DNA from 2 places in the Niveispirillum sp. FG148 genome. Region 1 is predicted to be linked to the other one. Evidence: riboswitches for the same ligand, from Rfam matches in the RefSeq annotation. Region 1 holds a riboswitch; the other holds the start of a gene.
The links. Region 1 has a riboswitch for thiamine pyrophosphate ahead of ACODTW_RS13580 (ABC transporter ATP-binding protein). Riboswitches for the same ligand answer to the same signal wherever they lie in the genome.
Positions count from the first base shown of each region.

Region 2: it holds a riboswitch for thiamine pyrophosphate, as region 1 does, so the genes downstream of both, thiC (phosphomethylpyrimidine synthase ThiC) here and ACODTW_RS13580 (ABC transporter ATP-binding protein) in region 1, are expected to answer to the same signal.

Region 1 is NZ_JBMDKJ010000011.1:42,731-50,442, reverse strand. Features, by position in the region: gene mnmA (tRNA 2-thiouridine(34) synthase MnmA) at 1-821, shown strand, start outside; gene ACODTW_RS13605 (hypothetical protein) at 827-1,105, opposite strand; gene ACODTW_RS13600 (pyridoxamine 5'-phosphate oxidase family protein) at 1,129-1,764, opposite strand; gene mscL (large conductance mechanosensitive channel protein MscL) at 1,940-2,347, shown strand; gene ACODTW_RS13590 (ABC transporter substrate-binding protein) at 2,391-3,338, opposite strand; gene ACODTW_RS13585 (ABC transporter permease) at 3,335-4,105, opposite strand; gene ACODTW_RS13580 (ABC transporter ATP-binding protein) at 4,102-4,878, opposite strand; TPP riboswitch at 4,871-4,975, opposite strand; gene ACODTW_RS13575 (nuclear transport factor 2 family protein) at 5,133-5,612, shown strand; gene ACODTW_RS13570 (acetoin utilization protein AcuC) at 5,662-6,804, shown strand; gene ACODTW_RS13565 (DUF192 domain-containing protein) at 6,842-7,330, shown strand; gene ACODTW_RS13560 (TfoX/Sxy family DNA transformation protein) at 7,342-7,614, shown strand; gene ACODTW_RS13555 (hypothetical protein) at 7,658-7,712, shown strand, end outside.
Region 2 is NZ_JBMDKJ010000037.1:386-8,097, forward strand. Features, by position in the region: gene thiC (phosphomethylpyrimidine synthase ThiC) at 1-1,492, opposite strand, end outside; TPP riboswitch at 1,559-1,687, opposite strand; gene ACODTW_RS24990 (ankyrin repeat domain-containing protein) at 1,797-3,227, shown strand; gene ACODTW_RS24995 (DegQ family serine endoprotease) at 3,237-4,754, opposite strand; gene ACODTW_RS25000 (DUF2065 domain-containing protein) at 4,913-5,098, opposite strand; gene hflC (protease modulator HflC) at 5,157-6,032, opposite strand; gene hflK (FtsH protease activity modulator HflK) at 6,045-7,205, opposite strand; gene apbC (iron-sulfur cluster carrier protein ApbC) at 7,379-7,712, shown strand, end outside.

The DNA of each region.
Region 1 (7,712 bases):
CGCCGATCCCCTGTGTCCGCTGCAATCAGACGGTCAAGTTCAAGGATCTGCTGGACCAGGCCCGTGAACTGGGCGCCGATTGCATGGCCACGGGCCATTATGCGCGCCGCGACATGGTGGACGGGATGGCCGCCATGCTGCGCGGCGCCGACCATGGCCGCGACCAGTCCTATTTCCTGTTCGCCACGACGCAGGCGCAGCTTGATTTCCTGCGCTTCCCGCTGGGTGACAAGCCGAAAACGGAAACGCGGGCCATCGCCGATGCGCTGGGGCTGGCCGTGGCGGACAAGCCCGACAGCCAGGATATCTGTTTCGTGCCCACGGGCGGCTATGCCCAGGTGGTGGAAAAGCTGCGGCCCGGCGCCGTGCGGCCCGGGGAGATCGTGCATGTCGACGGCACCCTGATGGGGCGGCACACGGGCGTGATCAATTATACGGTGGGACAGCGCAAGGGCCTGGGTATCGGGGGCCGCAAGACCGACGCGGGCGACGATGTCGATCCGCTTTATGTCGTCCGTGTCGATCCGATCAGCAATCAGGTCGTCGTCGGTCCCCGTTCGGCGCTGGCCCGTGACCGGGTGATGGTGCGCGAGGTGAACTGGCTGGGCCGGCCGGCTGTGGGCGTGCCCCTGCCGGTGGCGGTGAAGCTGCGCTCCGCCCAGGCGCCGGCGGCGGCGACCCTGCTGCTGCATGGCGACGGTAATGCCGTGCTGGACCTGGACGCCGCGCAGTATGGCATCTCGCCGGGACAGGCGGCCGTCTTCTATGATGGCGAACGCATGCTGGGCGGTGGCTGGATCAGCAGCACGGGCGTGCGCTGAGGGGCTTATGCCGCGCGGTGTCGCCACAGCCAACGCACGGCCTCGATCCCGCCCGTGATGATGGCCGCCTGGGTCAGCAGGGTTGACAGCTGGAACAGCGGCTGCTGGTCATAGCGGTGGAAATATTGCCACCAGAAGCTGTTCACCGGGTTGCGCAGCGGCGTCAGCAAACTGTCCCACAGGTCGAATAGCGGGTCGGGGATGGATGACCGCAGGGCCATGGGCAGGACCAGGAACAGCAGCACCGCCAGCCCCACAGCCATTACACGTAACAGCGACCACATCCGCATGCCTCCGTTCTTGTTCTTCACCACAGCGTCCGGCGCTGCCGGTCGGGCAGGGCGGCGTCATAGGCGTCGCCCCCTTCGGTCCCGTTGCTGGCTTCCGCCGTCATCTGGCCGGCGGTGGGGATGCCATCTGGCCGGCCCCTTGCCCCCAGCGCCCATAGGTCAGAGCGGATCAGGGCACGGGCGCATTGGAAATAGACCTCGTCGATATCGATCCACAGCATGCTGCGGGGCAGATGCCCATCCATGGCCAGATCGGCACAGAGATCGGGGTCGATGCTGATCGCCGCCCGCCCGTTGACCCGCAGCGCCTCATTCACGCCGGGGATCAGGAACATCAACGCCACACGCGGGTCATCCAGGATGTTGCGCAGGCTGTCGATGCGGTTATTGCCGCGGCGATCGGGCATCAACAGGGTCCGATCGTCCCGCACCACCACGGCATGGCCGGCATCACCCCGTGGTGACACGTCCAGACCACCGGGTCCGACGGTAGCCAGGGCGCAGAAGGGTGATGCCTCGATCCAGCGGCGATAGGCCGGCGTCAGGACCGGGCTGACCTTGGCCAGCGACGGGCCACCGGGCGCACCATAAAGGGCCGTCAGTGCCGTGAGATCACGGACAAGGCCGGGTGGGGTGGGGCGGTCGGTGGGCATATGGGAACATCCGGTCAAAGGGAATCGCCAGCAGATTCCATCCAACCGGGCATTTCGGCAAGCCCCGGCCGCTTGCGGCATAGCCCCATTTCAGGGCTTTGCAACCGGACCGCATATCGACCATGCTGATCGCCGGGACGGGCGGCAACGGTCGCCCTGGGACAAAGGGGGATTGATGCTGAACGAGTTTAAGACCTTTATCAGCCGTGGCAATGTCGTGGATCTGGCTGTCGGTATCATCATCGGTGCCGCCTTCACGGCCATCGTGACCTCGCTGGTCAATGACATCCTGATGCCGCCGCTGGGCTATGTTCTGGGCGGGATCGATTTTTCCGACTATTTCGTCAGCCTGTCGGGCGGTGACTATCCGACCCTGAAGGCCGCGAAGGATGCCGGTGCCACCACCTTGAATTACGGCCTGTTCATCAATGCCGTCATCAAATTCTTCATCGTGTCCTGGGCGGTGTTCATCCTGGTCAAGCAGGTAAATCGCTTCAAGAAGCGGGAGGATGCCAAGCCGACTGAGCCGACCAAGTCCGAATTGCTGCTGACGGAAATCCGCGATCTGCTGAAGACAAAGTGAGTCTGGCCGGGGCCGGCGGCAGGGCCGGCCCCGGATCCACTCTTTACTTCACTTCCACGGCGTAGCTGTCGACGGGCGGCGTGGCCTTGATCAGGCCGCGCGCCTTCAGGAACTGCGCGAACCGTTCATAGCGCGTGCGGTCGAGCGCGCGGGGGCTGTGGGCGAAGCGGGCGACGCTGTCGGCCCAGGCGCGGCGGTTCAACTCGTTATCCTGGTCGGCGCGACCCTTGATGAACAGCTTCCACGCCTCTTCCGGATGGTTCACCAGATACTGGGTACCCCGCTCCACGGCGTTCAGGAACCGGCCCAGGCGCGGGTCGGACAGCTTGTTCTTGTTGGTGATGAAGACCAGTTCGTCATAGGCGGGCACCCCTTCCTCTTCCGGGAAGAAGGCGCGGCCGGGCTTGTTTTCGATGACCATCTGGTTCAGTTCGAAATTGCGATAGCCGCCGACGATGGCGTCCACCTGGCCTGCGAACAGGGCCGGCGATAGGGAGAAATTGACGTTCACCAACGTCACGTCCTTCAAGGACAGCCCGTGCTTTTCCAGCATGGCGCCCAGCAGCGCATCCTCGAACCCGCCGACGGAGAAGCCGACCTTCTTGCCCTTCAGGTCCTTGATGGACTTGATGGGGCCGTCCTTCAGCACGATGACCGTATTCAGCGGCGTGGCGACCAGCGTGCCGAACCGGGCCACGGGCAGGCCGGCATCGACCTGCAGGTGCAATTGCGGCTGATAGGAGATGGCGATATCCCCCTGGCCGGCGGCGACCAGGCGCGGCGGATCATTGGGATCGGCCGGCGCGATCAGGTCCACCGACAAGCCTTCATCCTTGAAATAGCCCAGTTCCTGGGCGACGTAGAGCGGGCCATGGTCCGGATTGACGAACCAGTCGAGCAGGACTGTCACCTTTTCTTGGGCCATGGCCGGCAGGGCGGTGACGGACAGGGCGGCCGCCAGGGCAGCGGCGCGCAGCCAGTTCTTCTTCATGGGCTTGGTTCCTTGGTGATGACGCTGTCGGGCAGCCAGGGCAGGGCCCGGCGGAGAAGGAAATCGACCAGCAGCCACAGGCAAACAGCCAGCAGCGCCAGGATGAACAGGGCGGCAAAGGTCAGGTCCGTCTGCACACGCGCCGTGGCATGCAGCATCAGATAGCCCAGCCCCGCCGAGGCGCCGACCCATTCACCGACGACGGCGCCGATGGGGGCGACGGCGGCGGCCATGCGCAGGCCGGAGCCGAAGGCGGGCAGGGCGGCCGGCAGCCGGATATGGCGCAGCACGGTCCAGGGGCTGGCCCCCATGGTGCGGGCCAGATCCAGCCAGCCGGGATCGGTGCGGCGCAGCCCGTCATAGAAGCTGGCCGTGACGGGGAAGAAAATGATCAGGGTGGCCATCGCCACCTTGGAGGCCAGCCCATAGCCCAGCCACAGCACCAGCAGCGGCGCGATGGCGAAGACGGGCACGGCCTGGCTGGCCAGCAGCAATGGCAGCAGCCAGCGGCGGGCGGCGGCGGATGCCGTCAGCGCCAGGGCCGCCAGCCCGCCCGACAGCGTGCCCAGCACCAGCCCCAGGATGATCTCCAGCGCCGTATATCCGGCATGCTGGGCCAGCAGCGCACGGTCCGACCACAGGCGGGCCGCAACCCGGTCCGGGCCCGGCAATATATAATGTGGCAGGTCGGCCAGATGCACCAGCAGGCCCCAGGCCAGCAGCAGCCCGGCCAGCGTGATAATCCCGCGCAGCAGGCGACCGGTCATGGCGCGTCCTCCGCTTCATCGCCACGCAAACGGGCCAGCAATTGGCCCTGCAGGGATAGCAGTTCGGGGTCGTCCGGCGGGCGCGGCACGGGGCCGGGGGGCAGAATGGGATCGGACAGAGCGGCTGGATGACCGGACAGGACCAGCACCTGATGGCCCAGGCGCAGCGCCTCCATCGGGTCATGGGTGACCATCAGAACCGTCCGGCCGGCCAGCAGTCCGGCCGCCAGATCCTGAAGCCGCAGCCGCGTGATGGCGTCCAGGGCAGAGAAGGGCTCGTCCATCAGCACGACGGGCCGATCCTCGAACAGGGTACGGGCCAGCGCCACACGTTGGCGCATGCCGCCCGACAGGGCGTCTGGCCGGCTGCCGGCGCGGTCGGCCAGACCAACGGCTTCCAGCAAGGACAGGGCGCGGTCACGGTCATCATGGTCAGCCCGGCCCCCACGCAACCTTACCCCCAACAGGATGTTATCCAGTGCCGTGGCCCAGGGCAGCAGCAGATCCTGTTGTCCCATCCAAGCGATGCGTCCGGCCACGGGCTGGGCATCATCGGCTGAAACGGCCCCGTCGCTCTTGGCCAGGCCGGCGATCAGGCGCAGCAGGCTGGTCTTGCCCACCCCGCTGGGCCCCAGCAGGCAGGTGGTACGCCCGGCGGGCACCGTCAGCGACAGGTCACGGAATACCACGCGGCCCCCGAACGACAGCGCGGCATCTTTCAAATGGATGGCGGGCGGTGGCGGGGTCGCGACGGGCCCCGGCGAATTGCGCATTGGTCACTGTCCCTACGCCGGTATCAGCCGGATCAGGTTCCAGGGGTCGTTCCGTCCGGAACCTCTCAGCCGACCATCGGCTCCCCCCAGTGAGATGCGCTGGTTATGACAAACCTGTGACCCCGCCGCAAGCGCATTGGTACCGGGCACGTTGCTGCCGTTGGACCTTGGCTTCCCTGTCGGTCCATTATCCAATCGGATATTGGATCGACATGGAGGATGCTATGCGCTGGTTGACGGGAGCATTCGCGGCCTTGTTGCTTGCCACAAGTTCTGTCGGCAGCGCCAATGCTGCGACCCTGCCGGAGGGGCCGGCGTTACGTCAGACCATGGAAAAGGTCGATGCGGACTTCTTCGAACTGTTTTTCGAAGGCTGCGACCCCGCCCGCGCGGCAACCCTGCTGACACCCGATTTCGAGATGTATCACGACAAGGAAGGGGAGGTGGCCCGGTCGGCCGCCAGCTTCATCGCCTTGTACAAGAAGAATTGCGAAGCCCGTCAGGCTCCCGATGCCTGGCGGTCGCGGCGCGAGCTGGTGCCGGGAACCATGACCCTGCACCCCATCGCCGGCATCGGCGTTCTGGAACAGGGTGAGCATGTCTTTTATGAACGCAAGGGCAACGGGCCGGAAAAGCTGGTGGGCAGGGCCCGGTTCACCCAGTTCTGGCGGCTGGATGCCGATGGGTGGAAGCTGGCCCGCGTCTTCTCTTATGATCATGAGGCGGTGAAATAGGCGGCGGGCAGGCTTGCCGCCCAGGTGACGCCTGCCTAGATTGCCGCTTATGCACGATCTCGCCCTGCCGACCGTCTGCGCCCTGGAACGCCCGCTTTACCTGGGGGGCGAGATTTATCGCCATTCCAGCTATGGGCCCAAACATCCCCTGTCGATCCCGCGGGTCAGCGTCGCCACTGATCTGATCCGGGCCATGGGCTGGCTGGCCGACGACCGGTATCGCGACAGCCCGCAGGCCAGCGAGGAGCAACTGGCCCGGTTCCATGACCGGGCCTATATCGCGGCTGTGGCGCGGGCGGAGCGGGACCAGCGGGTCGATCTGGCAACGGCGCAGACCTATGGCCTGGGCAAGCTGGAAAATCCCATCTTTCCGGAAATGTACCGCCGGCCGGCGGTGGCGGCCGGTGCGGCCATCCTGGCGGCCGAACTGGTGCGCGATGGCGGGGTGGTGCATTCACCGGCCAGCGGCACCCACCATGCCCGACCGACGCGGGCCAGCGGCTTCTGCTTCTTCAATGCGCCCGTTCTGGGGTTGATGGCGCTGCTGGACCAGGGGCTGGACCGCATCCTTTATATTGATCTGGATGCCCATCACGGCGATGGCGTCCAGGATGCCTTTCATGATGATGAGCGGGTGCTGACCGTTTCAATCCACGAGGAAGGGCGCTGGCCCCATACCGGCCTGCTGCACGATCGCGCCGGCGGCATGGCCCGCAACCTGCCCATGCCCGCCGGCCTGAATGACAGCGAGTTCCGCCATCTGGTGGAAGAGGCGATCATTCCCCTGACGGTGGCTTTCCGGCCTCAGGCCATGATGATCCAGACAGGCGCCGACGCCCTGGCCGACGATCCCCTGTCGCGCCTGTCCCTGTCCAATCGGGCGCTGTGGCGGGCCGTGGCCGATCTGGTGGGGCTGGCGCCGCGTACCATTGTCGTGGGCGGGGGCGGCTATAACCCCTGGTCGGTGGGACGGGCATGGGCCGGTATCTGGGCCGTGCTGAACGGTATGGATCCGGTGCAGGCCGACCTGACGGTGGAGGCGCGACAGGTGCTGCGCGCGCTGACCTGGAACCGCCGGGAAGGACGCAATCCACCAGACCGGTGGTTCGACCAGCTGGCCGATCCCCCGCATGAAGGGCCGATCCGCGACATGGTGCGGCAGGCAGCAGCGTCGGTGCGCGTTCTATGGTAAACAACGTCCATCAATTCCCAGCCTGAAGCCGGAAACCATGCCGCTGCGCCGTCTGTTCCTTGCTGCCGCCCTGACGCTGTCCAGTGTCACGCTTGCCGCCCCCACCGTCCTGGCGCAGGCCGCGCCTCAGACGGGCCTGAACCACGACACGCTGGTGGTGGAAACCAAGGGCGGGCAGCGTCACAGCTTCAATGTCGATCTGGCCCTGACCCCGCAGCAGCAGGCCCATGGTCTGATGTTCGTCGAGAAGATGCCCGACGAGAAGGGAATGCTGTTCCTGAACGATCAGGAAGGGCCGATGTCCTTCTGGATGAAGAACACCCTGATCCCGCTGGACATCATCTTCATCGATACCAAGGGCGTAATCTTGAACATCCAGCATGGCAAGCCGCTGGACCTGACGCCGCTGCCGTCCGCGGGGCCCGCCATCGCCGTGCTGGAACTGAATGGTGGCCTGTCGGCGCGGCTGGGGATCAAGCCGGGTGACCGGCTGCTGTACCCGGCCTTTGGTGTCCGACGTCCATAAAGGATGATGTGGTGGCCATCCCTAATACAGGGCCGAAGACCGCCGGTTGGCTGGCCGAGGTCGGACTGGACAGCGTGGACGCCCTGCGGGCCGCTGGTGCGATTGCCGCCTATGTCCGGCTGAAGCACCAGCATCCGGGGCAAGTGTCACTCAACGCCCTGTGGGCGATCTACGGCGCTATCCATGGCATACCGTGGAATCGTATTGATCCGGCCGTGAAACAGGAACTGCTGGATGCGCTGCCCCATGCGCATAGCGGGACGCGGCGGTCGCACAACCCGTGAAAGCGGCAGCCCAGCCGGTCGCAGGGCCGTGGTAGAATAACGGATGGTTTTCTACACGCCACCTTTGCAGCGCCCGCCAGCACCGGTTACTGCGCCGG
Region 2 (7,712 bases), on a different contig from region 1:
TATAGGTGATGACGCCCACCTTCACATCGTCGCGGTCGGGCAGGCCCAGATGCTCCTTGGGCGTGACGTAGCAGAGCATGGAGGTGCCGAACCAGCCGATCATGGCCGCCCCGATACCGCTGGTGATGTGGTCGTACCCCGGCGCGATATCGGTGGTCAGCGGCCCCAGCGTATAGAAGGGCGCCTCGCCGCAGACCTTCAGCTGCTTGTCCATGTTGGCCTTGATCTTGTGCATGGGCACATGGCCCGGCCCTTCGATCATCACCTGCACGTCATGCTTCCAGGCGATATGGGTCAGTTCCCCCAGCGTCTCCAGCTCCGCGAACTGGGCGGCGTCATTGGCGTCGGCAATGCTGCCGGGGCGCAGCCCGTCGCCCAGGGAGAAGGCGATATCGTACGCCTTCATGATCTCGCAGATTTCATCGAAGTGGGTGTAGAGGAAGTTCTCCTGGTGATGGGCCAGGCACCATTTGGCCATGATGGACCCACCCCGGCTGACGATCCCCGTCACCCTTTTTGCCGTCAGCGGGATATGGGCCAGCCGCACGCCGGCATGGATGGTGAAATAATCCACCCCCTGTTCAGCCTGTTCGATCAGGGTGTCGCGGAAAATCTCCCAGGTCAGGTCCTGCGCCTTGCCATCCACCTTTTCCAGCGCCTGATAGATAGGGACGGTGCCGATGGGGACGGGGGAATTGCGGATGATCCATTCCCGGATGGTGTGGATATTGCGGCCCGTGGACAGGTCCATGACCGTGTCGGCCCCCCAGCGGATGGCCCAGACCAGCTTGTCCACCTCGTCCGCGACCGAGGAGGTGACGGCGGAATTGCCGATATTGGCGTTGATCTTCACCAGGAAGTTCCGGCCGATGATCATCGGTTCGGTTTCCGGGTGGTTGATATTGTTGGGGATGATGGCGCGGCCGCGCGCAATCTCGTCCCGCACGAATTCCGGCGTCACGTAATCGGGGATGGATGCCCCGAAATCCTCCCCGTCACGCGCCGCCTGTTCGGCCCGGCGCTGCCGGCCCAGATTCTCGCGGATGGCGACATATTCCATCTCCGGCGTGATGATGCCTTTGCGGGCATAGTGAAGCTGGGACACGTTTGCCCCGACCTTGGCGCGTAAGGGGCGGCGGCCGGCGCGGTTGAACAGGGGCACGGGGCTTTCCTGGCCTTCGCGCAGCCCATTATCCTCCGGCTTCACGCTGCGGCCGTCATAGGTCTCCACATCGCCGCGCGCTTCCACCCAGGACCGGCGCAACTCGGCCAAGCCCTGGCGGATATCCGTGCGCACGGCGGGATCGGTATAGGGGCCGGACGGGTCATAGACACGCACCGGCGCCTCGTTGGCGCTGGGCGACAGGTCGATCTCGCGCATGGCGACGCGGATATCGGGGAACCGCTCCCCCGCCACATGCACCTTGCGGCTGGCGGGCAGCGGGCCGGTGGTGACGCGGAACTCAGGATCGGTAATGGTGGTATCTGGCATCTGGACCTCCCGTTGAATGGAGATCCGGGCTTGGCACGAAGGTGCGGCGGCACATCGGGGGCAAACGGGGCCCTATGCTTCCATCCCTACGCCGGTACGACCCGGATCAGGTTCGAAGGGTTCCCGCGCCGGTGCCGCCCATTGGCGGTCCATGCGGTGTCTCAGCCCCTTGCCGGGGTTCCCCTTGGACGGGATGGAAACTGCGGGAGAAACAGGCAAGGTGTCAAGGGCGGGTGTTTCGGTATCCGCACGGTTGGCGTGCTGATAGGCTGCACCGCGGATACCCAACGGAGAACCGTTTCAGATGACCCTGCGCCGCACCCTGGCCATGCTGGCCGCCGGCTTGCTGCTGATCACGATGCCGGTCGCCGCCGATGAGGGGTATGAACAGGCGATTGCCCGGATGGGCCGCGACCCGGCTGCCGCCGATGCCGCCACCCGCAACCCGTCCACGCCGCTGATCAGCCTGGACCGGCTGCTGTTCCTGCATGCCTTCCGACCCGACGCGAAGGCGGAGATCGACCGGCTGGTGCATGACCTGACCGCGGCGCTGACCGGTCAGAACGATCCCTATCTGGAACAGGTGCTGGGCGCCCCCGCTACCTATGACGGCACGGACGACAGTCTGGTGGCGCTGCTGCGGCTGCTGTCCAGTGCCGGGGTGGTGCAGACGCAATCGGCCTTCTATGCCATTCCCTGCGATGTATTGCGGCGGCGGCCGGGTCTGCTGGCCGCGACGGAACCGCAGTTCGGCAGCAACCGGGACAATTTTCTGCCGCGATCGGGCTGCGACTGGGGGCGCGGCCATGTGGAGGGGTTCCCCGACGGGCAAGTGCAGGATTTCATCCGCGCTGCCACCCTGGCGGACGGCGGCTTCCTGGCCAACCATGGGGGCAGCCTGCGCTATGCCCTGGCAGGACAGCAGGCTGCCATCCTGGAACAGGCAAGGCTGGACCCGTCACAATTGCCGCCAGCCCCCAGGCAAGGGCTGCTGCCCTATCAGACCTGGTCCTATCTGTCGGTCGGCAACCGGGTTGCCCTGTCGCGCATCCTGCCCGTCTATCAGGCGGCCCTTCTCGCGCTGACCGATTTCTATCGCCCCTTGCAGGGTGACAGGGCCGGCGAAAGGGCACGCAACGCCCTGTTCGCGCTGGCCTGGGGCGCCGATTGCGGGGGCGGACCGCCGCCGGCCGACCATGCCCGCACCCTGCTGGTCGATGGCGCGCCTCTGGACACGGTGCGTGCCGCCATTGTCCGGCGGGGCGATGGCAAGGATGCCTTCAGCCGTTGCGCGGTTACCGCTGGCATCGACCCGCTGTCGCATCTGTCGGCAGCCCTGCGGCCGGAATTGCTGGCCGATACCGTGGCGATCGACGGCGTGGACGTTCGTAACGGCTTCGGCAAGACGCCGCTGATGGCGGCTTCCCAAGCGGACCAGGCAGAGGCTGTGGCCTGGCTGCTGGCCCATGGTGCTGACGTCAGGGCTGCGACGGATGTGACCGATGAATTCACCCTCCCCAAGCACGGGAAGCGCACGGCCCTGCATTACGCCGCCGCCAATGCCGGACTGGCCGTCATCGAGGCCTTGCTGAAGGCCGGGGCCGATCCGACCGTCAAGGATGATGAAGGGGTGACGCCCCTGGACTATCTGAATGGAAAGGGCCCTGTCCCGCCCAATCCCCGCCTTTCCGGCGCGGAACTGGACAGGGCCAGGGCCCTTCTCAACAAGCCGTAAGGCCGGTGCTTACTTGTCCTGTTCCAGCGCCAGGGCCAGGAAGGTCTGCTCGCCCTTGCGTTCGACCAGCAGCAATACGGCCTTCTGGCCGGCCTGACGGGCCTTGGCGACGCGGTCCTGCACGTCCGTGGGCGTGGTCACCGGGGCCTGGCTCACCTCCAGCACCACGTCACCGGGACGAAGCTGGCGCGTCTGGGCCGGGGCATTCTGGTTGATCTTGGTGATGACCACACCCTTCACGCCTTCCGCCACCTCGAACTGCTTGCGCAGGTCGGGGGTGATGGTGGAGACGGTCAGGCCCAGCGCGTCGATCTGCTGCTGCACGGCGCCGGGCTTGGGCGCGGGCTCGCCCTCCTCCTCGCCTTCCTCGGCGGCGGCGATCTGATCTTCCGGGAATTCGGCGAGCGTGATGGCAACATTCATCGGCGCGCCCTTGCGGGAGATGCCGACATTGACCTTGGTGCCCACCGGCGTGCCGGCCACCATGCGCGGCAGGGTGCGGTTATTGGCAACCTCCTTGCCGTCAAAGGTCAGGATGACGTCGCCGGGCTTCAGGCCGGCGGCGGCGGCGGGGCTGCCCTCCGTCACGGTGCCGACCAGGGCGCCCTTGTGGCTGGGCAGGCTCATGCTTTCGGCGATTTCCGGGGTCACCGACTGAATCTGCACGCCCAGCCAGCCGCGCCGCACCTTGCCGGCCTTGCGGATCTCCTCGATCACGGTGCGGGCCATGCTGGACGGGATGGCGAAGCCGATGCCGACGGAACCGCCGGTGCGGCTGTAGATGGCGGAATTGATGCCCACCACGTCGCCGGCCAGATTGACCAGCGGGCCACCGGAATTGCCCTGATTGATGGCGGCGTCAGTCTGGATGAAATCATCGAAGCGGCCGGCGCCGATATCGCGGGCGCGGGCCGAGACGATGCCGGCCGTGACGGTGCCGCCCAGGCCGAACGGGTTGCCGATGGCCACGACCCAGTCGCCCACCTTCAGCACGTCGCTGTCACCCCATTTCAAGGGCGTCAGCTTCTGCTTGGTTTCAACCTTCAGCAGCGCCAGATCGGTTTCCTTGTCCGTGCCGATCAGCTTGGCCTTCAGCTCCGTCTGGTCGGCATCCTGGAAGATGACCGTGATCTCGTCGGCACCATCAATGACGTGGTTGTTGGTGACGATATAGCCCGACGCATCGATGATGAAGCCGGAACCCAGCGACTGCGCCTTGCGCGGGGCACCCTGGCCCTGCTGGCGTTCCATGAAGTCGCGGAAGAAATCCTCGAACGGGGAACCAGGCGGGAAGTCCGGCATGGGCACGGCGCCGCGTCCACCCGGCTTGGCCTGGATGGTCTGACTGGTCGAGATATTGACCACGGCCGGCAGGGTCTTTTCGGCCAGGGGGGCGAAACTCTCGGGCGCACCGCGCTGGGCCAGCGCCGGGGCCGGGGTGGCGACCAGCAGGGTCGCGACCAGCGGCAAAGCCGCAAAGGCGGCCGCCAGACGGGCGGCGGGACGGGAGCGGAAGAACGCGGTCACGTCAATCTCCAGGGGCCAGTCATCCGCGCCCCGGATCGGAGGCGCGCACCGGCAGCCCGGCCCAAAGGGGACCACCGACACCAGGGAATATAGGCTGCCGAAGCCCCGCTGCGAAGCCTTCCTTCGTCGCGGACTGGAAAGGTTGGTCCCAGGCGGCCCTATCCGCGCACCACGGCCACGGCCAGAACGCCCAGAATGGCCGCGGCCAGCCCCACCCGGCGTAACATCACCGGGTCCATGCCGGTAATGCGCCCGGCCATGTCGCGCATGGAATTGGGGGCCACGGCGTATAAAAGCCCCTCGATGACGAAGACGAGCGCCAGCGCGGTCAGGAAATCTTTCAAGGCAGAACCCGCAATTAAAAGGCCGCGCTGGCGAAAAATCGCCCGCGCGGCCTTTCCATCAACGCTTGGCGACGCCGGTGGTGTTGTTGAAATAGCGGAAGAACTCGCTGTCCGGCGACAGGACCATCTGCGTGTTCTCCCCCTTCATGGCCACCTTGTAGGCTTCCAGCGAACGGTAGAAGGCATAGAATTCCGGGTTCTTGCCGGCACTCTCGGCCAGGATGCGGATGGCCTGGTTGTCGCCTTCGCCGCGCAGCACCTGTGAATCGCGCTGCGCTTCCGCCAGGATGACGGTGCGTTCGCGTTCCGCGCGGCTGCGAATCTGCTGGGCCTGCTCGCTGCCCTGGGCGCGGGCTTCGCGGGCCTCGCGCTCACGTTCCGACCGCATGCGCTCATAGACGGCGGCCGACGTGGCATCGGGCAGATCGGCGCGGCGGATGCGGACATCCACGATTTCCACGCCGAAGCGCGCAGCTTCCTGGTTCACCTGTGCCTTGATGTCGGTCATCACCTTGGCGCGTTCCTTGGACAGGACGGCCAGCAGGGTGGAATTGCCCAGCACGCGGCGCAGCGACGAATTCACGGTCGCGGCCAGACGCTGTTCGGCGACAATCTCATTGCCAACCGACTGGTAGAATTGCAGCGGGTCGGTAATGCGGTAGCGGGCGAAGGCATCGACCTCCAGCCGCTTCTGGTCGGCCAGGATGACCTGTTCGACGGGCGGATCGACATCCAGAACGCGCGCATCCAGGAAAACGACATTCTGCACGAACGGGATTTTGGCGTGCAGACCCGGTTCCTGGATTGTCCGCTTCCATTCACCGAATTGCAGCACCAGCGCCTGCTGCGTCTGGTTGACGGCGAACAGGGAGGAGGAGGCCAGGATGGCGACGGCGGCGATGGCGACGCCTGCGGCGATCAGTTTGCTGCTCATGCTGCGTCCCCCTTACTGGCGCGGCGCGGCCGGTGCGGCCGGCGTCTGTTGGCGGAGCTGGTTGGTCAGTTCCTGCAAGGGCAGGAAGGGCACGACGCCCGGTCCGCCCTTGCCCTGATCGATGATGATCTTGTTGGAACCGCTCAGCACTTCCTGCATGGTTTCCAGATACATGCGCCGTGCCGTGATTTCCGGCGCCTGGTTGTAGGCGGCCATGACCTGGGCGAAGCGCTGCGCGTCACCCTGGGCCAGACTGACCACCTGCTCGCGATAGGCGGAGGCCTGCTGGATCAGCTGCTCGGCCTCGCCGCGGGCGCGGGGGATGATATCGTTGCGATAGGCCTCTGCCTCATTGCGCAGACGCTCGCGATCCTGGCGGGCGCGCTGCACATCGTTGAAGGCGTCAACGACGGGACCGGGTGGGTCCACCTTCTGCAACTGCACCTGGCTGATTTCGATGCCCGACTGGTATTCGTCCAGCATGGTCTGCAACAGCAACCGGGTCTGCTGTTCGATATCCTGGCGTGCCTCGGTCAAGGCCGGCTGGATGTCAGTGCGGCCGATCACCTCGCGCATGGCGCTTTCGGCCGCCATCTTCACGGTCAGTTCCGGCTCGCGGATCTTGAACAGGAAATTGCCGGCATCCTTGATCACCCACATGACGGTGAAGTCGATGTCGATGATATTCTCGTCACCGGTCAGCATCAGGCTTTCGTCGATGACGTCGCCACCGCCGCGGCGATTGTCGACGGCGGAGCGATAGCCGATCTCCAGCCGGTTGACGCGGGTGACCTTCGGCGTCTCCACCGTTTCAATCGGCGCGGGCAGGTGATAGCGCAGACCCGGCTGCTCGGTACGCGTATATTGGCCGAATCGCAGGACCACACCCTGCTCGTCCGGCTGTACGCGATAGATGCCGGAAAGGCCCCAGATCAGGCCCAGCGCCACAACACCCAGCAGGATGCCCTTGCCGCCACCCAAGCCGCCGGGAGTCAGGTTCTTGAACCGCTCCTGGCCCTTGCGCAGCAATTCCTCCAGGTCCGGGCCTCCGGGCTGCTGCCCGCCGCCCGGCGGACGACCCCAGGGGTTGTTGCCGTTGCCATTGCCGCCGCCCCCCGGGGGTGAGCCCCAGGGTCCGCCGCCATTGCCGCCACCTTGATTATTCCAGGGCATATTCCCGACCCTTTGGTGATTGGACCCACAAACTGCCAAACCGACAGGCCTGCCCGCAAGGACAGGACGCTTTCTATGCTGCCGTTGCCACCCTATATATCGCGGCGCGCCAGCGAAAGGCCCATGGCCTGTCGGTGCTTGCAGATATTGGGAAGAAAGCGGGGTTTTCAACCATGGCCACCGTCAATGAAGAACAGGTTCTGAACGCGCTGCGTGCCGTGAAGGACCCCGACCGGGGTGCCGACATCGTGTCGCTGGGCATGATTTCGGGCCTGGTGGTGAAGGAAGGCAATGTCGCCTTCGCCGTGGAAGTGGACCCCGCCAGGGGTGCGGCCCTGGAACCGCTGCGGCAGGCGGCGGAAAGGGCCGTGGACGTGCTGCCCGGCGTCACCTCGGTCACGGCCATGCTGACGGCCCATCGCGCCCCGCCCAAGCTGGGGGGCGACAGCCACAAGGGGCATGACCACAAGGGCCACAGCCACGGCCCGACCCCCACCCACCCGCCGC